DNA from 4 places in the Paenibacillus sp. FSL F4-0097 genome. Region 1 is predicted to be linked to each of the others. Evidence: riboswitches for the same ligand, from Rfam matches in the RefSeq annotation. Region 1 holds a riboswitch; each other region holds the start of a gene.
The links. Region 1 has a riboswitch for cyclic di-GMP ahead of MHH86_RS04730 (glycosyl hydrolase). Riboswitches for the same ligand answer to the same signal wherever they lie in the genome.
Positions count from the first base shown of each region.

Region 1 (5,844 bases):
TGCTTATTATTCACTACTGTTCCGGTCAATGTGTAGCTGCCATGGATAGGCTCAGAAATTGGAGCGTTAAGAGACTCTAAACGGAGATTATCCCAAGTCCACCAGGAATATTCGTCTTCTTTGTCACTGCAATATAAACAGCGAACCGTTTGCAGCTTCAATTCGTTCGTTCCTATCTTCAATTGCTCCTTGGGAATATATAATTCATAGGTCTTTTGAAAGCTATATTCACTTTCTGTGCCAGCAACGCCCGCAATTTGAATGATCCCCGACAATTGATGATTGGAGAACACACTCATTTGCGGCACGGATTTATACGCATCCAGAATACCTACGCTAAATAAGACCCCATTCTCCGGGATCTTATTTAGCTGATATGTGATCGTTAATTCCGGCTGGGTCTTTCCATTCAAGCCTGCAGGCAAGCTCTGCAGAGCCGATGATTTGAGCACCGAAGAAGTAACATTAAAGTCCTTCTTGCTGCCAGAAGTGCCACTCGTAGCGAATTCAGCTGCTGAGCCATCATGTTGTCCCAGATTCCAGATCACAGTACCATCCGGTATTTCTGCTGCAGCATCAGTTCCTGCAGATAGTCTCGGTATATTGGCACCTACCTTATAATCGTTTGTCCTATTCGTTCCGAAGACAGAGACAGACAACAGAAACAAGACGGTTAATGCGGCGAATTTTAGTAATAACAGTAATGGTTTGTTTGCAGATATCTTATTTTTTCTATTAGATATTCTCCTCGTTATTCCCATCCATAGGTCCTCTCTTTCTTCCGGAATGTCTTACCCTATCATTTCATTAGATTAAGGAAGGAACAATGCCCCTTGTGGAATTACCTGCTGCTTCTGGCTGGAACTCTCCCATAGCAAACGAAGATTGGCATCTCCTTCATTCTCATAATATTCAATTTGGATATCATAAAGCGTTCCAGCTGTGAGCGGGATACTTCCTTTATGAAGGGTTGCACTTTGATTTTTCCAATTGTCGATGATCAGCTTTCCGTCAATCCAGACACGGACTCCATCATCAGAGGATGCTGAAATTGTATATTTTTCACTGAATTTGGGTTTGAGCTTCCCTTTCCAGCGTACAGAAAAGTGATCTTCATTTATCCCTGAGGCAGGTGACGCACCATGCCAATTAAAATCAATCTTACGGTCATCGCGGATAAGTACCGCTTCTCCCTCTAAATCAGTATTGTTATAGTATTCTCCAGTTAAACCCGTTAGGGTTACCGGAGTTACGGGTGCTATCGAAGGACCTCCTGTTGTGAGAACATAGTCCTCTCTCGATACTATAAACGAGTCTTTCATAAAGCTTTTAATTGACTGTAGCGTATTATTTTCTGTCAGTAATTTTCCCCAGGTCATCATATAGACCCATTTATTTTGTTTCTCAGTTAATACATCCGGGTTCGGCAGCTGTCCGCTCTCCCCGATTCCGATAGGTTTACCCTCGGCCAATGCGAGCAGATCCTCATAGTAGGACTGCTTATAATCGTTATTGTAGATATCCGCAGCCAGAACATCGAGTTTATCCCCACCGGGATAATATGCAGCATAAGGATCTGACCATTCATTCGGCGCATTCGGATTCCATACCCACAGTAGATTATTTAGCTTGTGTGTGTTTACAAAACGATCATAGACAATACTCCAAAGCTCTGAAAAATTGTCCTTTTTCCCCCACCAAAACCAACCGCCATTCATTTCATGGTAAGGTCGCCATAAGACTGGAACTCCGGCATCACGCAATTGTCCCAAATATCCAGCAACCTCGTCTAGATCTGAGATTAGCCTCTTATACTGAGCTGTCCCAGGTGTAACATAAGCATTAAATTTCTCTTGACTGAGACTTCTGTTTACATTGGACCATTCTGGAGATGTTCCCGGCAAACTCTGATGGAATGTCATGGCTACAATGCCACCCTCGTGATGCCATTCAATTGCACTGTCTATCACTGCTTGCCGCTGTTCTGCGATCGTCCCTTCGGATTGATTATTAATCGCCCCTAATTCATAACCATGTAGAACAGCATTTTGTCCCGAAGTATTCTTCAGCTTATGAACCAGTTCATCTGGGCTTTCTAGATAATCATGCTGGCCGGACAAAATCCCTTTGCCACGTAGATTCACCAAATTACTCAGCAGTTGCTTAGCCTCTTCAGAAGCCGATGGATTACTGGGTATAACCGGAGGTAAAGAGGAAGAAACACTCATAGCCTTCGGAAGACTCTTAACCTCTCCCCAAGGCAGCAAGGAAAAAATAATAAACACCGGTAACATAGTAAACAACAATCTGTTTTTCTTATAATATTTACGCAAATAAATCCTCCTTTCGGTAGCTGTACTGCCTCTACAGGTGCTAAATAAACATACCTGTTATCGGACAATCGTCTTCTGACCTAATGAGGACTATAGCTTAGTAGCTCTGCAATAACGCAGAGCCACTAAGGATCGACCTTTAATTTTCATCAATCAGGAGACATCCGGAAGAAAAAGTGCACTTGCTGGAACTGTCTCTTTAGCTTGACTAGCACTTTCCCACATCAAGCGGACTCTCGCATCGCCTTCATTCTCGTAATACTCCACCTTGATATCGTATAGCCGGCCAGCCTTCAGCGTTATAGTGCCCTTACGCTCAGTACCACTTTGCTTAGTCCAACTATCAATCACGGATTCCCCATTCACCCAGACACGGATACCATCATCTGAGGTAGTGTAAAATGTATATTGCTCATTATATAACGGCTTAATTTTACCGCTCCAACGTATGGAGAAACGATCAATCCCGAGGGAGGCATCCGGCGAGCCTTGCCGCCAATTGAAATCGATTATTGCATCAGTTCTATTAAGAGCTGCTGCTCCCGACAACAACATGTTGTTGTAATACTCTCCTGCAAGCCCCTTCGCGAGAGGAATTGCTGCCTCCCCCTCTTCTTCGGAAGGTGCCGGCGCTGGTGCGGCGCTAGGTGTCGGTGCCAGACCAGTATTTAATTTATCTCTGGTCAGGGTGTAGTTGCTATTCATAAATGTTTTGATTGTGTCTGCACTGTTATTTTCGTAAAGCATTTTTCCCCAGCTCATCATATACGTCCATTTACTTTGCGATTGCTGAAGCTTCTCCAGATTAGGCATTTCACCATTCTCCCCGATCGCAATCGGTTTGCCTGCGGCTAGACTCAACAAGCTGTCATAGTATTTTTGCTGGTAATCATTTTCGTATATATCTGCTGCCAGAATATCTACTTTATCAGCACCTGGATAAGTTAGCGCATAAGGATCTGACCAAACATTGGGAGCATTCGGACTCCATACCCATAACAAATTATTTAATTTATGAACGTTAACAAAACGGTCATACATTATATTCCATAGTTTAGAAAAGTTATTTTTCTTCCCCCACCAGAACCAGTTCCCGTTCATTTCATGATAGGGTCTCCAAAGCACCGGAACATTGGCATCGCGCAAGCTTTTTAAAGAGACTGCCACCTTATCAAGCTCAGCGATCAGATTATTATATTGCTTGGTACCCGGTGTAACGTAACTATCGAACTCACTCTGGCTGAGTGTTTTTTTCACATTATCCCAGTCATAAGAGGTGCCCGGCAGGTTAGCATGAAAAGTCATAGCTACGATCCCGCCCGCTTTATTCCAGTTGATGGCGCTGTTCACCACATTTTGACGTTGCCAAGCCATCGTTGCTTCGGACTGACCACTGATCGCACCCATTTCATAACCGTGAAGAGCCGCATATTGTCCGCTGGTTCCCTTCAGCATATTGTTAATTTCATCTGGACTTTCTAAATAGTCATGTTGACCAGCAATAATGCCTTTTCCTGAGATCGAGTAAAAATAGTTAAGCAGCTTTACGGCTTCAGGTGAGGCACCTGGGGTAACTGGCGTTCCAGAATTTGAAGCAGCTATGACAATAGACGGCGAAATCCCAACAGCAAGCGGAAGTGCAGTCAGAAACAGGACGAGTGACAGAAATGCACCAAACAATCGATACGTACGGTAAGCTTTCAAAATATTCTCCCTTTCGGTAGCCAGGCTGCCACTCTTTCGAAGGCCCTATAGCTTTGCGTCCCTACCTTTCGATAGGTTTGCCTTTTCAATTTAAGAGAAATAATCTCTCTTACCGTAAGTATCGACGACAATTAATGATATATTTAGTGTTTTTATGACTTTTTTTGATAATTGAGTCAATTTACCTGTTTCAAGAAATTTTGAATTGGTTAAATAGATAGGTTAGACCTATGAAATGAATTGTTGTAGTTCTATATCATTCCAGTCTAAAGTAATACGAATGTTATCTTCTTCTACTAATTCAGACCCCGTCTGTACCTCTATAAACTCAACATCCGTCAAAGCAAGGATCGCGTGTTTCGTTCCTTCCGGTATACGTACCACGTCCCCAGCCTTCACATTATGTTTTTTCTCATTCAGCACAATACTTGCTTCGCCGCTGACGATTGTCCAAATTTCACTACGCTTGCGATGTAATTGATAGCTGATATTATTCCCCTCGGATATAAAAATCCGTTTGGTCAGCACTTCATTGCCTTCATCATATTTCACATAATCAATAACTTTGTAATGGCCCCAGCGGCGTTCCTCGTACATCGGTCTCTGTTCAAAGGTCTTCAGCACTTCTTTAATCCGTGGGCTCTCAGCTTTATGGGTAACTAGAATTCCATCCGGGCTAGCCGCAATGATCAGATCCTTCGCACCAATTACCGTAATCGGAATGTCCAGCTCATTAATCAAGCAAGTCCCCTCAGAATCCGCCGTCACAAAACCTTTTCCTACATGCTTGCTGCTCATTTCCTCTGTCAGCGTATTCCACGTTCCAAGATCCTTCCAGAATCCATCATACGGCTGCACCACAATATGTTCTTCTTTCTCCACCACTTCATAATCAAAGCTGATGGAAGACAATAGCTTATACTGCTTCTGCAATTCTTCATATCCTAAAGGCAACCCTTTACGCTGCAAAATATCTAACAAGTACCCTAAACGGAAGGCAAACACTCCGCAATTCCACAATGCATTTTGCTCGATGAGCTGTTCTGCTTGTATGCGGTCTGGTTTCTCTTGAAAGTGACTCACCTTCATAAAACCATTCCCCCCCGCCTCTTCAGTGGTAGGAATAATATATCCGTATTTCTCTGAGGCATGTTCAGGAACAACACCCATTAGTGCCAGATTTGCTCCACTTTCCAGCATGGTCCCCTCAAGCATAGCTATGGTATCGAAAAAGGATGCTTCTACATAAGGGTCAACAGGCAATATTGCTACCGTCTCCGCTGGAGAAACACCTGCCACTGAATAAAGATAGGTAGCTGTTAAGGCGATAGCCGGAAAAGTATCCCGACGCTCCGGTTCAACGATAATCGGCACATGACTTCCCAGTTGGCTTTGTATCATTTCTACTTGGCCGCGGCCGGTGGCTAGATAAGATGATTCTGCCATCCCTGCTTCCTCCAGCTGTCTCCAGACACGTTGTACCATGGATTCTGGTTCACCTTGAGGGCTTTCAAGTACCTTTAGAAATTGCTTTGAACGTGAGTCGTTAGACAACGGCCATAACCGTTTACCTGAACCGCCTGATAGAAGTACCATTTTCATAGAATGAACCCTCCTTGAATGGAATGTATTAAAAGCTATGTCTTTGTTAGGTAGAATCCACTCCAAGGGATTTTGGACTTCCGATCGCTGTTATCCTCAGATTTCCTGATTGGACCGCTTCTCGCGGTAGAAATCCGAGGATAGCATATGCTTTCGAAGCTAGCTTTCCTACGGAAATCTTTCGGGCGAACACTCCGTTTCTACA
Region 1 is NZ_CP151965.1:1,097,683-1,103,526, reverse strand. It holds gene MHH86_RS04740 (discoidin domain-containing protein) at 1-761, opposite strand, end outside; gene MHH86_RS04735 (glycosyl hydrolase) at 813-2,333, opposite strand; gene MHH86_RS04730 (glycosyl hydrolase) at 2,487-4,037, opposite strand; cyclic di-GMP riboswitch class I at 4,050-4,129, opposite strand; gene MHH86_RS04725 (sugar phosphate nucleotidyltransferase) at 4,266-5,639, opposite strand.

Region 2 (5,844 bases), 1.3 Mb from region 1:
GTTTGATTAAGCTTTAAAGTGAGCTGATCTTCAACAGACAAGGCTGGCTTAAAGGCTTTAACCTGTACGGGCTTCAGTGGGTTCAGCTTTTTATCATAACCGACGATCTTGTACGTATAGTTGATACTCGCATCTACATTCTGATCCACAAATTGCTCAGTTCCTGTAAAACCAACTAACACATCATTTCTATACACTTCATATCCTAAAAAGTCTTGCTTAAGCTCTTTATCTATACTGAAACTTAACGTGTTCGTTCTAGCCGTGGTGTTAGGTGTGATATTAACCTTAATGGCCAGATTTTTATCCGCTATTCCAGTTCCCTCATAATTAATCACCGAGTTATTTAAATACCATAACTTTTGCGGTGCCGGATACTTGGCTACTTTCGCTTTTGTCTCAGGATTCACAGTGAAGCCATGTCTGGCAAAATAGCTGCTTAAATCTAATCCCAGTACTTCGGAGGAGAACTCCACCAAATACTGCTGCTTAGAATTGTCACCGTTGGTAAGGATGACCTTCCGCTCCCGATATAGCTTGGTCAGCTCTGTCCAGTATCCCGGATGTGCCAGCTCCAGCTGCCAATAGGCTCCGAGTTGTGCAAATAAGCCCTGCTGATTCATAACCACTTTGTTTTCTTCGAGGACATATTTATAGATATCTGATTCATACGGTATACGATTATCTATCGAATTCGCCGCGACAGACATAAACATAGACACCATATTATTAGTTACTTCGCCATATTCCCGTTCACCCATAGCCAAGCGATGCCCGATTTCGTGATTCAGTCCCCAGCCCGGATAAGCTTTGTTAAAATCACCTAACATGGTTCCTACTGTTCCAAGTTGGATCCCTGTATGATCTCCCGCTGCATACATCGCACCATAAGGCTGCATCAAGCGAATATTCTCACGAATTAGCTTGGCATCATGAATCTCGCTACTGCCATCCAGGCCATAGAAGGCAAAAATACTCTTCATCCAGGTGTCATACCCAGTTACGGTGTCCAGCGGGTTATTTCCTTGCGTAATATATTTGTTGTACGCCTCCGTCGCCGTTCCTGTGAAAATAACATGATCGCTGGCCAGTTCTACCACATCTATGAGTTTACGATCTTGAACATTTGGATGAGCCGCTTTATCTTCGTCTAGTCTTTGTTTGTATGTGATTAAGAAGGTTTTGAATTGTTCTGGATCCGTGGTCTTGGTCATAAAAGGAATCTTTTCTAAACCTTCGAAGCGGATCAATGGCGCTTTCCCTTGTTCCTCTGCTGTATAGGGATTTACGATATAAACGGTGCCGCCCTTAGTCACTTCATGTGCATAATAACTATTCATAGCAAATTCAGGAACGGTTATAATGTTCTTACCTGGACGCAATTGCACACCTCTAGCCCAAACATTCCAAGCGGCCTCTTGTTGAGAAAAGACTAAAGAAGGTAGCTTATCGTTAGAAGCTGCATCCACATAAACGTTGATCGTATCTCCAGGCATTGCAACGAGACCTGTAGGCTGGTTGTTCGTACCAAAACCAATTCTCAGGTTTTCCTGCGCATGCTTTTTCATATCTCCACGTTGTTCCGCCTCAATGATGGTGCCTTCGGTTTCAACTTCACCATTCACTAGCCTCTTAGCTAAATCCAAAGAATCTTTCAGGATTGGATAGAGCGGATGTACTTTTGCCGCTTCTTCTAATTCGTTGATTGCTTCGACGCTATTATAAGCAGGCACAACCGCACTCATCGTTCCATCTGTGAAAATACCATTTACAGCTTCGCTTACTTTATCTTCTGTATAAAATCTAAATTCAGCCGCAAAAGGTCTGTTGATATTAGCCTTTGTGAACTTAAATTTTAATCTTTTAAACTTCGTCGGTTCGAATTTAAATTCCAGAAAGTCATTGGTACTAATCGCGGTTCCGCTAGATACAAGTTGGAAGGTCTCTCCTTTACTCGTCTCTGATGCATAGATTTCAAAAGCCTCTGGGAATCCTTTGCGGTTATCTCTAGCCAAAAAAGCCACTCTGTCCAGCACTTCCGCTTGCGCTAGTTCAAACACGACTTCATTCGTGAAGCTTGCATCATTGTTTTTGTTCGTTTCCCAATGCGTAGTGGGCTGGTCATCCAGCATATATTCAGGCTTCGTACCTGGGTAGCTTCCACCGTTCACCGTTACTTTTGATACGTTTGCATTCGGCATTCTATAAGCTTGGCTATAGGCATTTTCATAGGCTGTTCCATACCCTTTTAGCTTCGAAACCTTGGCTGCCGTTGCCTCTACCTGATGGTTCTTCAAAAGGATCTTTGCATTCTCTATCTCTTCTTTAAACTGCGCATACAGTGGATGTGCCTGCACTTCATTCTCTAAAGCTGTTAATTTCTCTGTCGTATTAAAGGCAGCACTAACTTGGCTCAAGGTATCATCTGTAAATAATTTTTTCATTTTAGCAGAGACACTATCCTCTTTATAAAAAGAAAACTCAGCCGCACTCGCCCAATCTTGGTTCGCTTTTTTGAAGACAAATTTAAGTCTCTTAAAAGCCGTAGGTGCGAACTGAATCTCCACTACATCACCGGTTGAGCCTGTATATTCTCCAGAAGACACGAGCGTAAAATCACCCGCATCGGTAGTGGAGCCGTAGATATCAAATTCTTGAGCAAAACCTTTACCTTTCGCACCGGATTGCCTAGCCGCGTATACCATTCTATTTAATTCAGTGGACTCATTGAAAACAAACACAACCTCATTCGTAAACGTTGAACTATTCGGTTTGCCAGTCTCCCAATGCGTGCTCATATCCCCATCCATAGCCTTAGCTATAGGCGAGCCTGAGTAGTTGCCACCGTTATTTGTGATGGATTTAATATTTGCTGGATTCATTCTAAAAACCTCATTATAGGCATTTAGAGCATCCTTGCCGTACAGCTCAAACGGAATAACCGAGGCGTTGCTTAATAAGTTAACCTTACTTTGCGCCACTGTTTTTGTTACATTTACCTTGCTTGCCTCACTTGCTAAAGCATAACCTGCCTCACTCGAAAAACTGGCCAACATGGCCGCCGATGTAGCGATCGCAATCATTTTCTTCATCTCTTCTTACCCCCAGATGTCATATGAATCTCTCCAGTGCCCAAAAATGGGCACAAAAAAAACTACCCCAAAAGAGTAGCTTGATTGCGTATAAAGTCGCCTAAAAATTAAGACTTAATTTTTATTAAACCTTAACAAGCATAAACGCCTTCGGCGTCCTTATAAGGACGGTAAGCGTTTAAGCGAGAAATATAAGATATTAAGTATAGGTGTATAACTTATACTTTCTTATATTTTAACAAAAAGCGTTACACACTCTTTGGCAGCTGGCTGACAATAGTTATGATAACCTTAGTCCCTATAGCTTTGCGTCCCTACATTTCCATAGGTTTGCCTATGAAGTTTCGAATACATTCAAAGAGTAACATAAGCCTAGATCTGATCGCATGATTAATTGGTATGAAATGAGTATAGGTAATTGCAATTAGTTTTTCTCATGTGATAGATATTATTTATCGACTATCCCGGAAGAGAATGGGATCCTTTAGGACTGGAGGTCTAATTAACTCCCCGATCCGAACAAACGCCGGAACCAATTCCACACATCGCCCGTGATGGGAATTAATCCGAAACCATGTTCGCCAACTGCGATTACACCATATGCCCATTGTCCGATAGCTATGGCACCCCCAGCGATCCTGCCTATCGCTATCGCACCAAACGCCGTATCCCCTATGGCGATGGCCCCCAACGCTTTTTCCGCGATTGCGATCGCTCCTACAGCCACTCCTGCAATCGCAATCGCTCCCACTGCGAAGCCAAGCCAGCTAAGTGCTATTGCTCCAATCGCTAACCACATTCCCAGTGATATTGCTCCTAAGGAAAGTACGCCCACGCTTATCGCACCTATGGAAATCAATCCGACAGCTACATCTCCAATAGCGATTAAACCAACAGCTGTCTTTACACGGGGTTTACTTCCATGACCATACTTTTGACCTGAGTATCGCCCTAAATTACTACGAATACTGATGACCGGAAATGAGGGAGAAGGCCATTGATAATCAATTTCTCGTCCATCAAAGCCCCTAGAATCCGCCCAGCGCGTTACAAATTGATGCCATTTCATATCCATCCCGTCCCCCTTTTCAAATTACCTAAATTATACAACCCCGGGGGTTGGCTGTACTCAGACTCTGACCTGAAATTCATCTCATCCTCTGGACCGATATATACTCATTAGGATTACTGTTTGGGAATAGGATCAGGCTTTCCAAATAAATATCCCTGAAACAACTGATAACCACTCTGCTTAAGCCATTCAAAGTCCTCTCTAAACTCCACACCTTCTGCTAAAGGAACAGATTGGATTTCTAAAGCCTTTTCTAAAAATTGTTTAGCTATTTTCTGTTTGTTCGGATCACTGGACACGCCTTGAACATATTTCATATCTAACTTCATGTAATGAGGTTTAAGCTCCAATAACATCTCGATTGTGCTGAAGCCTTCCCCAACATCATCTAAAGCGTATTCAAATCCCCGGTCCTTGTAATATGTCAAAATAGCTTTCAAATGAGCGAGATCATCCACTTTCTCCGTTTCAACAACTTCAAAGACAAAAAGAGAGGGATCGACACCTAATTGATTAGCCAATTCAACCGTTGATCTTAAGCAGAACTCTGGAGCGTAAATTGATGTAGGGATAAAATTAATAAACGTTTTTTTATTTAAGGGCGCAGCATATTTTACGGCAGTCATTCTACATAACCGGTCTAAAGCATATAAACGCCCACGATTCCGTGCTGCCGCAAAGATCTCATTAGGATAGATAAGGGATCCATCTTCTTTTTTAAATCTCGATAAAAGCTCGTATGCAAAAATCTCTTCCCTTACGTTCACAATCGGTTGGAAGTAACAAGTAACAAGACCCTTAGTGATAACCTCATCAATCCACTTCATATCCATTACAGTAGACATCTCGGATAGAGGTCTCCATGCTTGGTCATCTATACGAAATTCAATTTTCCCGGACTCCATATGATCGTTACAGAAATCTAGAAGATCTCGCGCTTCAGCTTCCTTAATCGTAATCACATTTTCTTCTACCTTATGTATCGTATTACTTCTACTCAAGTGATGAATAACCTTAGGTAAAACCCTAAGATTAAGCTCACCATGAGGCTTGATTTGAAAATTCAGCTCTCTTACTACACAATGATTACAAGCCATATTCATAACCCCTTTAATAATCGATTCTCTGAAAAAGATCCCGGAACGGCTCTTCTCAATCGAAATCCGTATACTCCAGTAAATATGTCGCGTCTAACACGGTGATCTGCTGATGTTGAATCTCAATAATCTTTTGCTCTTGCAGATCTTTAAGCACAAGGGTAGCCGTCTCCCTTAACGTTCCGATCATATCCGCGAACTGCTGATGGGTCAATCGAAGATCAATCCTCTGTTTGCCTTGCTCCTCTACTCCAAATCTTTGGTATAGTCTTCTCAGCGTAAATATCGCACGCGCTCTCGCATCATGAAATTTCATTTCATGTAATAACCGATTCGATAAAAATAAACGGTCCATTTGCAGCAGCATCAATTGCTCCTTAATCAACGGGTAATCGGCAAGCATCTGCTTAAAAAGCTCATGTTTAATCTCAAATAATACAGTATCATTCATAGCCACCGCAGACAGCACTCTTATATTGGAGGGATGGATCACTTCCAGATCGCCAAAGAAATCGCCTTTTCCAAAAAGATCTACGGTATGCTCTTTCCCTTTCGTGGTAGCGTACACCCTTATAATCCCCGA
Region 2 is NZ_CP151965.1:6,773,668-6,779,511, forward strand. It holds gene MHH86_RS30390 (NPCBM/NEW2 domain-containing protein) at 1-3,092, opposite strand, end outside; cyclic di-GMP riboswitch class I at 3,351-3,437, opposite strand; gene MHH86_RS30395 (hypothetical protein) at 3,595-4,161, opposite strand; gene MHH86_RS30400 (EAL domain-containing protein) at 4,278-5,261, opposite strand; gene MHH86_RS30405 (Crp/Fnr family transcriptional regulator) at 5,317-5,844, opposite strand, start outside.
Region 2: linked by a shared signal. The riboswitch ahead of MHH86_RS30390 (NPCBM/NEW2 domain-containing protein) and the one ahead of MHH86_RS04730 (glycosyl hydrolase) in region 1 are both predicted to bind cyclic di-GMP.

Region 3 (5,844 bases), 380 kb from region 1:
GCGGCGATACTTATGAGCTGGTCTTCGTCAATGACGGCAGTCGTGATCGTTCCGCCCAGATGATTCGGGAGATCTGTGAACGAGACGAGCATGTCAAGCTGATTGACTTCTCGCGTAATTTCGGACATCAGGTAGCGATTACAGCTGGCATGGACTATGCCGAAGGTCAAGCGGTTGTTGTTATTGACGCTGATCTTCAGGATCCTCCGGAGGTCATTTTGCAAATGATCGAGAAGTGGAAAGAGGGCTACGACGTTGTATATGCGAAACGCCTGAAGCGCCACGGAGAAACGATGTTCAAAAAGGTCACCGCGAAGCTTTTTTACCGCCTGCTCAGCAGTATGACAAGTGTGGATATTCCTACGGATACAGGCGATTTCCGTCTTATTGACCGTAAGGTATGTGATGTCCTGCGGGGACTTAAAGAAAAGAACCGCTATGTCCGAGGTTTGGTGAGCTGGGTTGGCTTCAAGCAGACTATGGTGGAATATGAACGGGAAGAACGTTTTGCCGGAGAAACCAAATATCCGCTGAAGAAAATGATTCGTTTTGCGTTAGATGGCATCACCTCTTTTTCACATAAGCCGCTTAAGATTGCTACGTATATTGGATTCTTCCTTTCATTCTCTAGCTTTCTCTATTTATTTTTCGTCTTGTTTCAAAAGATATTTTTCACCTCCTGGACGGTTCCGGGCTGGGCTTCCATTGTAGGCGTCAATCTGCTCTTTAACGGTATCGTTCTGATGCTGTTAGGTGTGATTGGGGAGTATATCGGACGGATTTATGACGAGTCTAAAGATAGACCGCTATACATTGTTAGTGAGACTAAAGGCTACCAGAACGAAGAACAACTGGACCGCCGGAAGGACCACAATGATGTCAGATAAGAACTTGCGTGCTGCATTCATACAGTTCCTTAAATTTAATGCCGTAGGTTTGCTCAATACGCTTATTGATTTTGTGATTTTCACATTGTTGAATTCACTAGGGATGGTATACGCATTGGCGCAGGTGATCTCCTATAGTGCAGGTACGGCGAATAGCTTTATTTTGAATAAAAAAGTAACCTTTCGTGATCGCAACCGGGGGAATAAAGAAGGCTTCGACCGCGTGCAGCTGGTCAAGTTTATCGTGCTGAATCTGGTAGTGCTCGGAATATCACTGCTGCTAATGCATCTGTTGACAGACAGACTAGGTATTCAAGTCTTGATCTCAAAGGTGCTGGTTACATTTATCACGGTGATCATCAATTTCTTTGGAAGTCGTAAATGGGTATTTTAAACATTAATTTCAGGCAGAAGGAGTTGCTATGCTTAAAGGCAAGTAGCTGTTTCTGCTTGATTTGTATATAACCATAGAAACAATATACGGAGGTGAATAACATTGCGTAAATTCTCCTATCTACTCATACTGGCTGGGATACTTATCATGTTATATCCGACAGCTAACGAATGGTACAACGACAGGCAGCAGGAGAAGTTATTAGAAACGGCTGAACTAAGCACTGCCGATAGTACTCCCCAGCCAGATTTGAAGAGCAGGTATGCTGAAGTTACTCAGCTGTTAGCAGAGGAATCGGTTCTGGATGCTCAGGCACAGCCCCAACCCCAAGAGACAGAAAAGCCTGAACCGGAGATTGAGGTCGGTGGCAAAGTAATCGCACTAATTGAAATCGGTAAGATTGATTTGAAGCTGCCTGTATTAGAAGGGGCTACAAAAGCTAATATGAAACATGCTGCAGCCCATATGAAAGAAACGGCACCCCTTGGAGAGATCGGAAATGCTGCAATCGCGGCGCATCGGGCTAGAACTACGGGTCGTTTGTTTAACAGATTGAATGAGGTTGTTGTGGGGGATGTTATCACGGTAAAGACTAGTGATCAGGTGTTTAACTATGAGGTATACGATATTTCTGTTGTAGATCCGAGTGATGTCTCCGTTCTTGACGGGAATGACAAGGATAAGATTCTTACTCTGATTACATGTGATCCGCTAGTGAATCCAACGCATCGGCTGATTGTTCATGCCAAATTAACAAAAGGAGAATAGTGAATGACAAGAAAACACAAATACCGGGAGATATTTATAAAATAATGGGTAATCTAGTAAATTAGGTCTTGTTCACAACTATAAATATGATAGTATTATACTATGAAAGCTAAACACGATAACGGCAAACCTTCCGAAAGGTAGGGACGCAAAGCTAAAGGGCCTTTTCCCGAAAGGATGGCAGCCAGCTACCGAATGAAGAGGCTTTTTTTGTTTGTTTCAAATGGATTCTATCAATTATATCTAGTAAAGCTAGAACAGATAGAGCTTATACGATAACGGCAAACCTATCGAAAGGTAGGGACGCAAAGCTAAAGGGCCTTCCCGAAAGGATGGCAGCCAGCTACCGAAAGGAGTTTTATCCGTGAAAAAGGTTTATTTTATGCTGGTGGCGTTATTCGTCCTAATGACTTCAGTTCCGATAAGTACAGCTCAAGCTGCAAGTGCAGATGCCAGCTGGCTGATTACATCCAAAGTGGCTCAAGGTGTTATTGGTATTAACTATGATATTCCGAAAGATAAAAGAATCAAACTCATGATCACCAAAGATAACAGCAGCTATACATATAACTTGTATGCTTCTGGACAAGCTGAGGACTTCCCTTTGCAACAAGGAAATGGGACTTATAAGGTTTCTGTTCTGGAGAATACAACCGGCAATAAATATAAAGCGTTATATTCCGAAGTAGTAGACGTAACCATGAGTGACTCGAATTCCGTATATTTGGGCTCCGTACAGAATGTGAAATGGAGTTCTTCTGATAAAGCGATTGTCAAAGCTAAACAATTAGTACAAGGCAAAACAACAGACGAAGAGAAAGTTAAAGCGATCTATAACTATGTAGTTGCGAATGTACAATATGATTACTCTCTTGCTAATAGTGTAACTACTGATTATATTCCAAGCATCGATAAGACATTGACTACTAAAAAAGGGATTTGCTATGATTACGCTTCTCTTTTTGCCGCAATGCTGCGGAGTGTAGATGTTCCTGCTAAGTTGGTAATGGGGAATACAAGCTACGTTACGCAATATCATGCCTGGAACGAAGTGTTGCTTAATGGGAAGTGGGTTACCATTGATACTACAGTGGATGCAGGACTTGCAAAGAGTGATAAGAAAACCGATTTAATTAAAGCCTCAAGCAAATATACTGCGGCAAAATACTATTAAATTCGTTGCTATAAACATAACTCTATTAAATAAACAACTAGCTTAATTATTAAGCTAGTTGTTTATTTTTATATTAGGGGTTGCTTTTCTATTAATAGTTGGGGTATTATAGGTAAGCGTTGTTAGACAGCGTACAGGCGATACAAACGAGGCTGATAAAAAGCTTCGAAAAATAAAGCTTGCATTTCTGAAAACAACATGATATATTATAAGAGTTGCTGCTGAGACATTAAACGGCGTCAACGAGAACTTGATCTTTGAAAACTGAACAACGAGTGAGTAGGAAATCACGTAAGTGATATCCAAAATTAGAGAATTAATTTTCTCGTCAGATGTTTCAAAATGAGCATATCGCTCTTTTCAATACTAATTGGAGAGTTTGATCCTGGCTCAGGACGAACGCTGGCGGCGTGCCTAATACATGCAAGTCGAGCGGAGTTATTTTGAAAGCTTGCTTTCAAAATAACTTAGCGGCGGACGGGTGAGTAACACGTAGGCAACCTGCCCTTCAGACTGGGATAACTACCGGAAACGGTAGCTAATACCGGATAATTTCTTTTTTCTCCTGAGAGAAGAATGAAAGACGGAGCAATCTGTCACTGAGGGATGGGCCTGCGGCGCATTAGCTAGTTGGTGGGGTAACGGCCCACCAAGGCGACGATGCGTAGCCGACCTGAGAGGGTGAACGGCCACACTGGGACTGAGACACGGCCCAGACTCCTACGGGAGGCAGCAGTAGGGAATCTTCCGCAATGGGCGAAAGCCTGACGGAGCAACGCCGCGTGAGTGATGAAGGTTTTCGGATCGTAAAGCTCTGTTGCCAGGGAAGAACGTCCGGTAGAGTAACTGCTACCGGAGTGACGGTACCTGAGAAGAAAGCCCCGGCTAACTACGTGCCAGCAGCCGCGGTAATACGTAGGGGGCAAGCGTTGTCCGGAATTATTGGGCGTAAAGCGCGCGCAGGCGGCTATTTAAGTCTGGTGTTTAAACCTTGGGCTCAACCTGAGGTCGCACTGGAAACTGGGTGGCTTGAGTACAGAAGAGGAAAGTGGAATTCCACGTGTAGCGGTGAAATGCGTAGATATGTGGAGGAACACCAGTGGCGAAGGCGACTTTCTGGGCTGTAACTGACGCTGAGGCGCGAAAGCGTGGGGAGCAAACAGGATTAGATACCCTGGTAGTCCACGCCGTAAACGATGAGTGCTAGGTGTTAGGGGTTTCGATACCCTTGGTGCCGGTTAACACAGTAAGCACTCCGCCTGGGGAGTACGGTCGCAAGACTGAAACTCAAAGGAATTGACGGGGACCCGCACAAGCAGTGGAGTATGTGGTTTAATTCGAAGCAACGCGAAGAACCTTACCAGGTCTTGACATCCCTCTGAATCTGCTAGAGATAGCAGCGGCCTTCGGGACAGAGGAGACAGGTGGTGCATGGTTGTCGTCAGCTCGTGTCGTGAGATGTTGGGTTAAGTCCCGCAACGAGCGCAACCCTTAACTTTAGTTGCCAGCAGGTTAAGCTGGGCACTCTAGAGTGACTGCCGGTGACAAACCGGAGGAAGGTGGGGATGACGTCAAATCATCATGCCCCTTATGACCTGGGCTACACACGTACTACAATGGCCGGTACAACGGGAAGCGAAGCCGCGAGGTGGAGCCAATCCCATCAAAGCCGGTCTCAGTTCGGATTGCAGGCTGCAACTCGCCTGCATGAAGTCGGAATTGCTAGTAATCGCGGATCAGCATGCCGCGGTGAATACGTTCCCGGGTCTTGTACACACCGCCCGTCACACCACGAGAGTTTACAACACCCGAAGTCGGTGGGGTAACCCGCAAGGGAGCCAGCCGCCGAAGGTGGGGTAGATGATTGGGGTGAAGTCGTAACAAGGTAGCCGTATCGGAAGGTGCGGCTGGATCACCTCCTTTCTATGGAGAATCGTTCTCTGCAATGAGGACATTCAAATCGGAAGCTCAGCTTCCAAAACTCAGGTTTAGGCCTGTTACTCACTCGTTGCTCAGTTTTGAGAGTTTAAGCTCTCAAGTAAGACTTGATCCTTGAAAACTGGATACCGAAACGAATTTGCGTTTTAGAACATCTTTTAGCAACTTGTGCAAACAAGTAAATGTTATTAGTGAGATTTTTCTTCGGAAGAATCAAGGTTAAGCTAATAAGAGCACACGGAGGATGCCTAGGCGCCAGGAGCCGACGAAGGACGTGGCGAACAACGAAACTGCCTCGGGGAGCTGTAAGCAAGCTTTGATCCGGGGGTGTCCGAATGGGGAAACCCAGCTGTGGTAATTCGCAGTTACTCATACCTGAATACATAGGGTGTGTAGAGGCAGACCAGGGGAACTGAAACATCTAAGTACCCTGAGGAAGAGAAAACAATAGTGATTCCGTCAGTAGCGGCGAGCGAACGCGGAACAGCCTAAACCAAGGGGCTTGCCTCTTGGGGTTGTGGGACGTCTCACATGGAGTTACAAAGGAATATGGTAGGTGAAGAGGTCTGGAAAGGCCCGCGATAGAGGTAAAAGCCCTGTAACCTAAACTGTGTTCTCTCCGAGACGGATCCCGAGTAGTGCGGGGCACGTGAAACCCCGTATGAATCCAGCAGGACCATCTG
Region 3 is NZ_CP151965.1:714,258-720,101, forward strand. It holds gene MHH86_RS03145 (glycosyltransferase family 2 protein) at 1-887, shown strand, start outside; gene MHH86_RS03150 (GtrA family protein) at 874-1,281, shown strand; gene MHH86_RS03155 (class D sortase) at 1,384-2,049, shown strand; cyclic di-GMP riboswitch class I at 2,163-2,245, shown strand; cyclic di-GMP riboswitch class I at 2,320-2,400, shown strand; gene MHH86_RS03160 (transglutaminase-like domain-containing protein) at 2,414-3,223, shown strand; rRNA gene MHH86_RS03165 (16S ribosomal RNA) at 3,591-5,146, shown strand; rRNA gene MHH86_RS03170 (23S ribosomal RNA) at 5,379-5,844, shown strand, end outside.
Region 3: linked by a shared signal. The riboswitch ahead of MHH86_RS03160 (transglutaminase-like domain-containing protein) and the one ahead of MHH86_RS04730 (glycosyl hydrolase) in region 1 are both predicted to bind cyclic di-GMP.

Region 4 (5,844 bases), 570 kb from region 1:
TTTGGAGAACTTGGTTCTCATTAATAATCCGATAAGTGCAAAACCTAAACCTGCTACATAGTAAGGTGCAGGACTTGATTCACCCGTTTTTGGCAATTCCTTCACAGGTGGCTTACCTAATGGGATCGTATCGTCCACTACGATGATTTCATCAGGTGTTGGCGTTGGCGTTGGTGTCACTGCCGGTACCGGACCTAATGGGATCTCATCATCATCAACAAGTACTTCTGTGCTATTCGACGGTGTTGGTACTGGCGCTGGTGTCGGCGAAGCTACAGGCCCAAGCGGCACAGGATCTTCTGCAAGAACTATAGTGCCAATTACGGATGATGGCGTTGGTGTCGGGAACACCGAAGTCTCTGGTGTCGACGTTGGTGTTACCTCTGGAGTTGGTGTTACCTCTGGCGTTACCGTCGGTGTCGGTGTTGCTTCTGGTGTTACTGTCGGTGTCGGTGTTGCTTCAGGCGTTACCGTCGGTGTCGGTGTTACCTCTGGCGTTACCGTCGGTGTCGGTGTTGCTTCTGGTGTTACTGTCGGTGTCGGTGTTGCTTCAGGCGTTGGCGTTGGTGTCGGCGTCACTGTTGGCGTCGGCGTTGGTGTTGGCGTTGGCGTCGGCGTTGGTGTCACTGTCGGCGTTGGCGTCGGTGTTAGCGTCGGTGTCACTGTTGGCGTCGGCGTCGGTATTGGTGTTGGCGTCGGCGTCACTGTTGGCGTCGGCGTCGGTGTTGGTGTCGGCGTTGGCGTCACTGTCGGCGTTGGCGTCGGCGTCGGCGTTGGTGTCACTGTTGGCGTTGGCGTCGGCGTTGGTGTCACTGTCGGCGTCGGTGTTGGTGTCACTGTCGGCGTTGGTGTCACTGTCGGCGTCGGTGTTGGTGTCACTGTCGGCGTCGGTGTCACTGTTGGCGTCGGTGTTGGTGTCGGTGTCGGCGTCGGCGTCACTGTTGGCGTCGGCGTTGGTGTTGGTGTCGGCGTCACTGTTGGCGTCGGCGTTGGTGTCACTGTCGGCGTCGGTGTCACTGTTGGCGTCGGCGTTGGTATTGGCGTCGGTGTTGGTGTCGGTGTCGGCGTCGGTGTCACTGTTGGCGTCGGCGTTGGTGTTGGCGTCGGTGTTGGTGTCACTGTCGGCGTCGGTGTCACTGTTGGCGTCGGCGTTGGTATTGGCGTCGGTGTTGGTGTCGGTGTCGGCGTCGGCGTCACTGTTGGCGTCGGCGTTGGTGTTGGTGTTGGTGTTGGCGTCGGCGTTGGTGTCACTGTCGGCGTTGGCGTTGGTGTCACTGTCGGCGTTGGCGTTGGCGTCACTGTTGGCGTTGGCGTTGGTGTCACTGTTGGCGTTGGTGTCGGCGTTGGTCCAGGTTCATCACCATCGTATGGATAGTGGTGAAATTCACCACCACCAGTCCCTTTGAGTGAAGCCGCCACTAAAGTACCGTTAATCTGACCATTAATAAAATCAACATGAGCATAGGGGGCAAGTATGCTTCCCATTACACCTATGCCTGCCATATCCAGATACGCAGCTTGGCTAAAGTTAAGCAAAATTTTCTTGCTATTCAACACGTTATTAGGTAGAAATCCGAAGTTTTTCATTTTTACGTTAGAACCATCAATATTAATAATTGCTGTAGATCCTGAAGGAACATTTATTGTAATTCCATAGGTATTAGAGACGTTATCTCCTGGAACATTAAAAACATTGACCGCAGGATCTGTACCTGTCAGGGTAAGACTGCCATATTGGTACACTGTTGTTCCATTCGCCGGCAATGCTGCAAGTTCTGCTGATTTGTCCTTCAAAGACTGACCTACGGCTGAAAAGTCAATCGTACTCCCCTGTCTTTTTGTACCTCCCTTGAGGAGCGTTACATTCCCTGAAAAATCTCCCCCGTGCACGATATTCCCATAAACAGTACCTCCGTTGAAAGTAAGATTCCCTCCAACAACAAGTGTGTCAGTCAAGGAAACCTCAGCAGCGGTCAACCTATCTCCAACACTATAGTTGGTTAAGTTAACGTTACCTCCAGCAGCAAACCTTCCTTCCGTATCCGAAACCGTTGTTATATCCCCTAGAATAAACACGTTGTAGACCCCTGCAATTCCCAATGTAGAAGAACTACTAGCTCCAGCAACTCCAGCTCCTAATGAGGAAAGCCCACTACCTACCGTCAAAATCCCAGCTAATACAAGCGAGAGTAACGGTCTTATTCTTCTTTTCAAATGGCACACCTCCTAAAACTATGATTTATATTAATCAGAATAATTACCAGAAACTCTAAAGGACCTAACAACAAAAAAGACCGCCAAAAAGAAGTGGAATTCCCTTCTCATGGCAGTCGGACGGTCATTGTGCCTTTAAGACACTTTAGACTCCTGGACTTTGCGTCCCGCCCTTTCAGACGGTTTGCTATTATCATGACTATATATATGTATTACACTGCAAGTCCAGAACTGGTAGCCGAAGCATTCTCTCCAATAACCGTCTATGACTTTTAATACTTTTTGAATTAATAACAGTTTAGCGCCCGACACCCACAATTGTCAATCAATTCCTTTCGATGATCCCCCTCATTATTACCATACAAAAAAAGCGCCTAAAGGCGCTTCGCATAAGGTTTTTCATTAAATTTTAAAGTAACTGTATATAGCCCAATATGGATATCCATAAGGGAACACTCAGAATTAAACCAAAAAACAATCCACGCTGGAGGCTGCCCTCTTTTTCCATCATAATTCTCCTTTATGTGCGTCCGATACATTATTTTTTATTATTACAATTTTAATATAATTTATTCTTCGTTATTTACTTGTGAATTTAATCACATTTGATAAGCTGTTTAGAAATACCATTGATTATTTTTGGAATATCGGGGTAGAATACGAATATACGTTCCTATTAGAGGTGATGAGATTCATGCATAGAGCAGAAAGCAGGGACAACATGCTGGTGAAATCTTATTTATTGCTTCCGATGATTTTATCAGCTTTCGAACGGGACTCCGCCATTTTATCTACACACTTACGAACACCCGCCCCTTATCTGGAGGTGCTTGGAACAGCTGCTGCAGTAGCTACAACAGATCTAAGGGATGTTCGTGCAGAAATGAGAAGACGGGGAATCAAGGTGTATGAGCAAAACAGACTTAATACGGGAATTGAAGCCAAGTATATATGTCGTGGCTATCACGAACGAATGCTGCTGTTGAATGACATTGTTGCGGCTCAGGCTGCCATCCATATGCGCAGATACCTAGGGCTGGATATTTCCTCTTTTAAGAGTTACGAAGAACAGTATCAGATTAAATAAAGCTGTATAGAAGCCGCTCTACTCTCCCCCCAATCAATTAGTGAACAAAAAAATAGGCCTTACCATGGGAGTTGGCAAGACCTGAGAGAGATATACCACAAAACACTGGGGGGTGTTTGGTGTCTTCAATATATACCTCGAACCTGAAAAAAAGCTGATAGGCACATAAAAATTACATTAAAAATATCATTCGCCGTTCAGAAGTGATCCGAATGCTCCCACAAGCTTAGCCGACCTTTGGCTGGAATTGGATGGCGCAGTGAGTGAACCTCTTCAAGCTTCCAGGCAAAACGTCCTTCGCTATAGTCGCCAAAATCATATTCGTTCCCATTGATCCATTCCCTTAAATCCACCTCTGGAGTAACCACATAACATCCCGCGAGCTGACCTGTAGCAATAATAGCTCCTGTCGGCAAATTATTCGCTGTATAGCCATGTTTCGCCAATACTGATTTGTACGGTTCCTGTTCACAAATCTTTTTGTCAATCCTCATTCCGGCATGGATGCCTAACTCGCCGCGGTAGGCTGTTCTCCATGAACGAGTTTCAAACTCTTTTTCACCAAGAGCAATTAAGGTCGCCCAAGGCTGCCGTATTGTTATACACCGCATGATATTTATCCCCTTTGTTTATGTTGGACGTTTGTCACGGATGCCACGGATCTCGATCTCGCGTTGTGTAATCTTGCTCTCCTTGACTTGATAAATAATCCCAACCGTTTGGTCGATACTCATTTCCATGATTGATCGCCTCTAAAAATAAGAACATTCATTTTTATTATATACAAACAAAAGTTCTAAATATCAATATTATTGACATTCACCTGTAACTCCCCACAATTTAAACAAATAAAATAATTAAAATTGATAAAGGAGAATATAGTTTGTATACTAATCAAGTAGTTAGTGTGCAAACTATATAAAGAGGGGAATTAATTTATGGACAACCCAGGACAGTTATTAATAAGAGTAAGTCTTGAAATGAAAAAAAGCTTAACAAAAAAACTTTTACTTTATAATGTAACAGCTCCTCAATGGGCAGTATTAAAAGATATATCTATTCATTTAGAAGGAACAACTCCAGCTATGATTGCAGAGCGAACTTACTCGGATCGCCCTACAATAACGGGTATACTCGAGCGACTTAAAGCAAAAGGACTTCTGGACATTAGAGATAATCCAAATGATAAACGATCAAATCTTGTATTCATTACAGATTCGGGAATGATAATTAAGAGTCAAATAGAAGTTCTTAGTGACGAAATCATGGATAACGCACTTAAAAATATTTCTGAACAAGAAATGTCCACGTTTATGAACGTGCTTAAAACAATCTATTTAAATATTAGTTAGGGAAGTGAGACTTATGATTCTAATCACAGGGGCAACCGGTAATGTAGGACGTGAAGTGGTTAACGAACTAAGGAAAAGTGAAACACCTTTTAAAATTGCCTCCCATCGAAAAGACAGTGAGTATGTTTATTTTGATTTTGAAAATGCTGATTCTTTTCGTCCAGCGTTAACAGGAGTGAAAAAATTATTTTTACTGCGCCCTCCTCATATAGCTGACGCAAAAAAATATTTCCAACCCCTCATAGATATCGCAAAGGAAGTCGGAGTTGAACACATTGTGTTTCTATCTCTATTGGGCGTAGAGAAAAACCCAATTGTTCCACACCATAAAATTGAAAAAATCATTAAAAAATCAGGAATTCCATATACTTTTTTACGCCCAAGTTTCTTCATGCAAAACTTAATTTCTCAACATGGGGAAGAGCTACGTAAAGAAAAGGAGATCTATGTACCCGCAGGAAAAGGCAAGACTAGCTTTATCGATGTTCGTGATATCGGTACTGTAACAGCTAGAATCCTAACTGAGAATGGTCATGAAAATAAAGGTTACTCGTTAACGGGAACTGAAGCGCTAGATTACTATGAAGTAGCTGAAATTTTATCTGAAGAGCTAGGAGAAACAATCAAATATGTTAATCCATCAGTTCTTCAGTTTAGAGATAAAATGTTAACAAAAGGAATTCAAAAAGAATTTGTGACTGTTATGATTGGAATTTACTTCACTGCAAAAATTGGATTAGCCAAAAAAATCACGCCCGATTTACAAATATTACTTGGTAAAAGACCCATTACATTCAAAGAATTTGCACATGACTATAAGTACGAATTAGTTTAATCATGGTGGTTTTTTGGCTAAACCATCAGGAAGCATTTCAGGATACATTGTTACTGCCGCGTGCGAGGGGAATCAATAAAGGTCGTCATAATGGATATGCTGCTGTTTATTCTTATATTGGTAATGTACAAAATGCTATGCCTGTGCAACCGATTTTAAACTAATGTCGTAACCACTAGAGGGGAAGGTCCATGATTCAAAAACCACGTACTACTATTAAATGGACTCTTATTTTTGTTTTTTTGTTATTAGTCACCGCCTGTAGTAAGAATGATGAAGTTTTGAAAGGAATTGTACATACAATAGATGTAGAAAATAAAAGAATTTTAGTAATTTCCGAATTAAAAGAAGAAGAC
Region 4 is NZ_CP151965.1:530,202-536,045, reverse strand. It holds gene MHH86_RS02365 (choice-of-anchor A family protein) at 1-2,214, opposite strand, end outside; cyclic di-GMP riboswitch class I at 2,323-2,413, opposite strand; gene MHH86_RS02360 (hypothetical protein) at 2,804-3,301, shown strand; gene MHH86_RS02355 (ASCH domain-containing protein) at 3,499-3,912, opposite strand; gene MHH86_RS02350 (MarR family transcriptional regulator) at 4,240-4,653, shown strand; gene MHH86_RS02345 (SDR family oxidoreductase) at 4,667-5,488, shown strand; gene MHH86_RS02340 (DUF3221 domain-containing protein) at 5,680-5,844, shown strand, end outside.
Region 4: linked by a shared signal. The riboswitch ahead of MHH86_RS02365 (choice-of-anchor A family protein) and the one ahead of MHH86_RS04730 (glycosyl hydrolase) in region 1 are both predicted to bind cyclic di-GMP.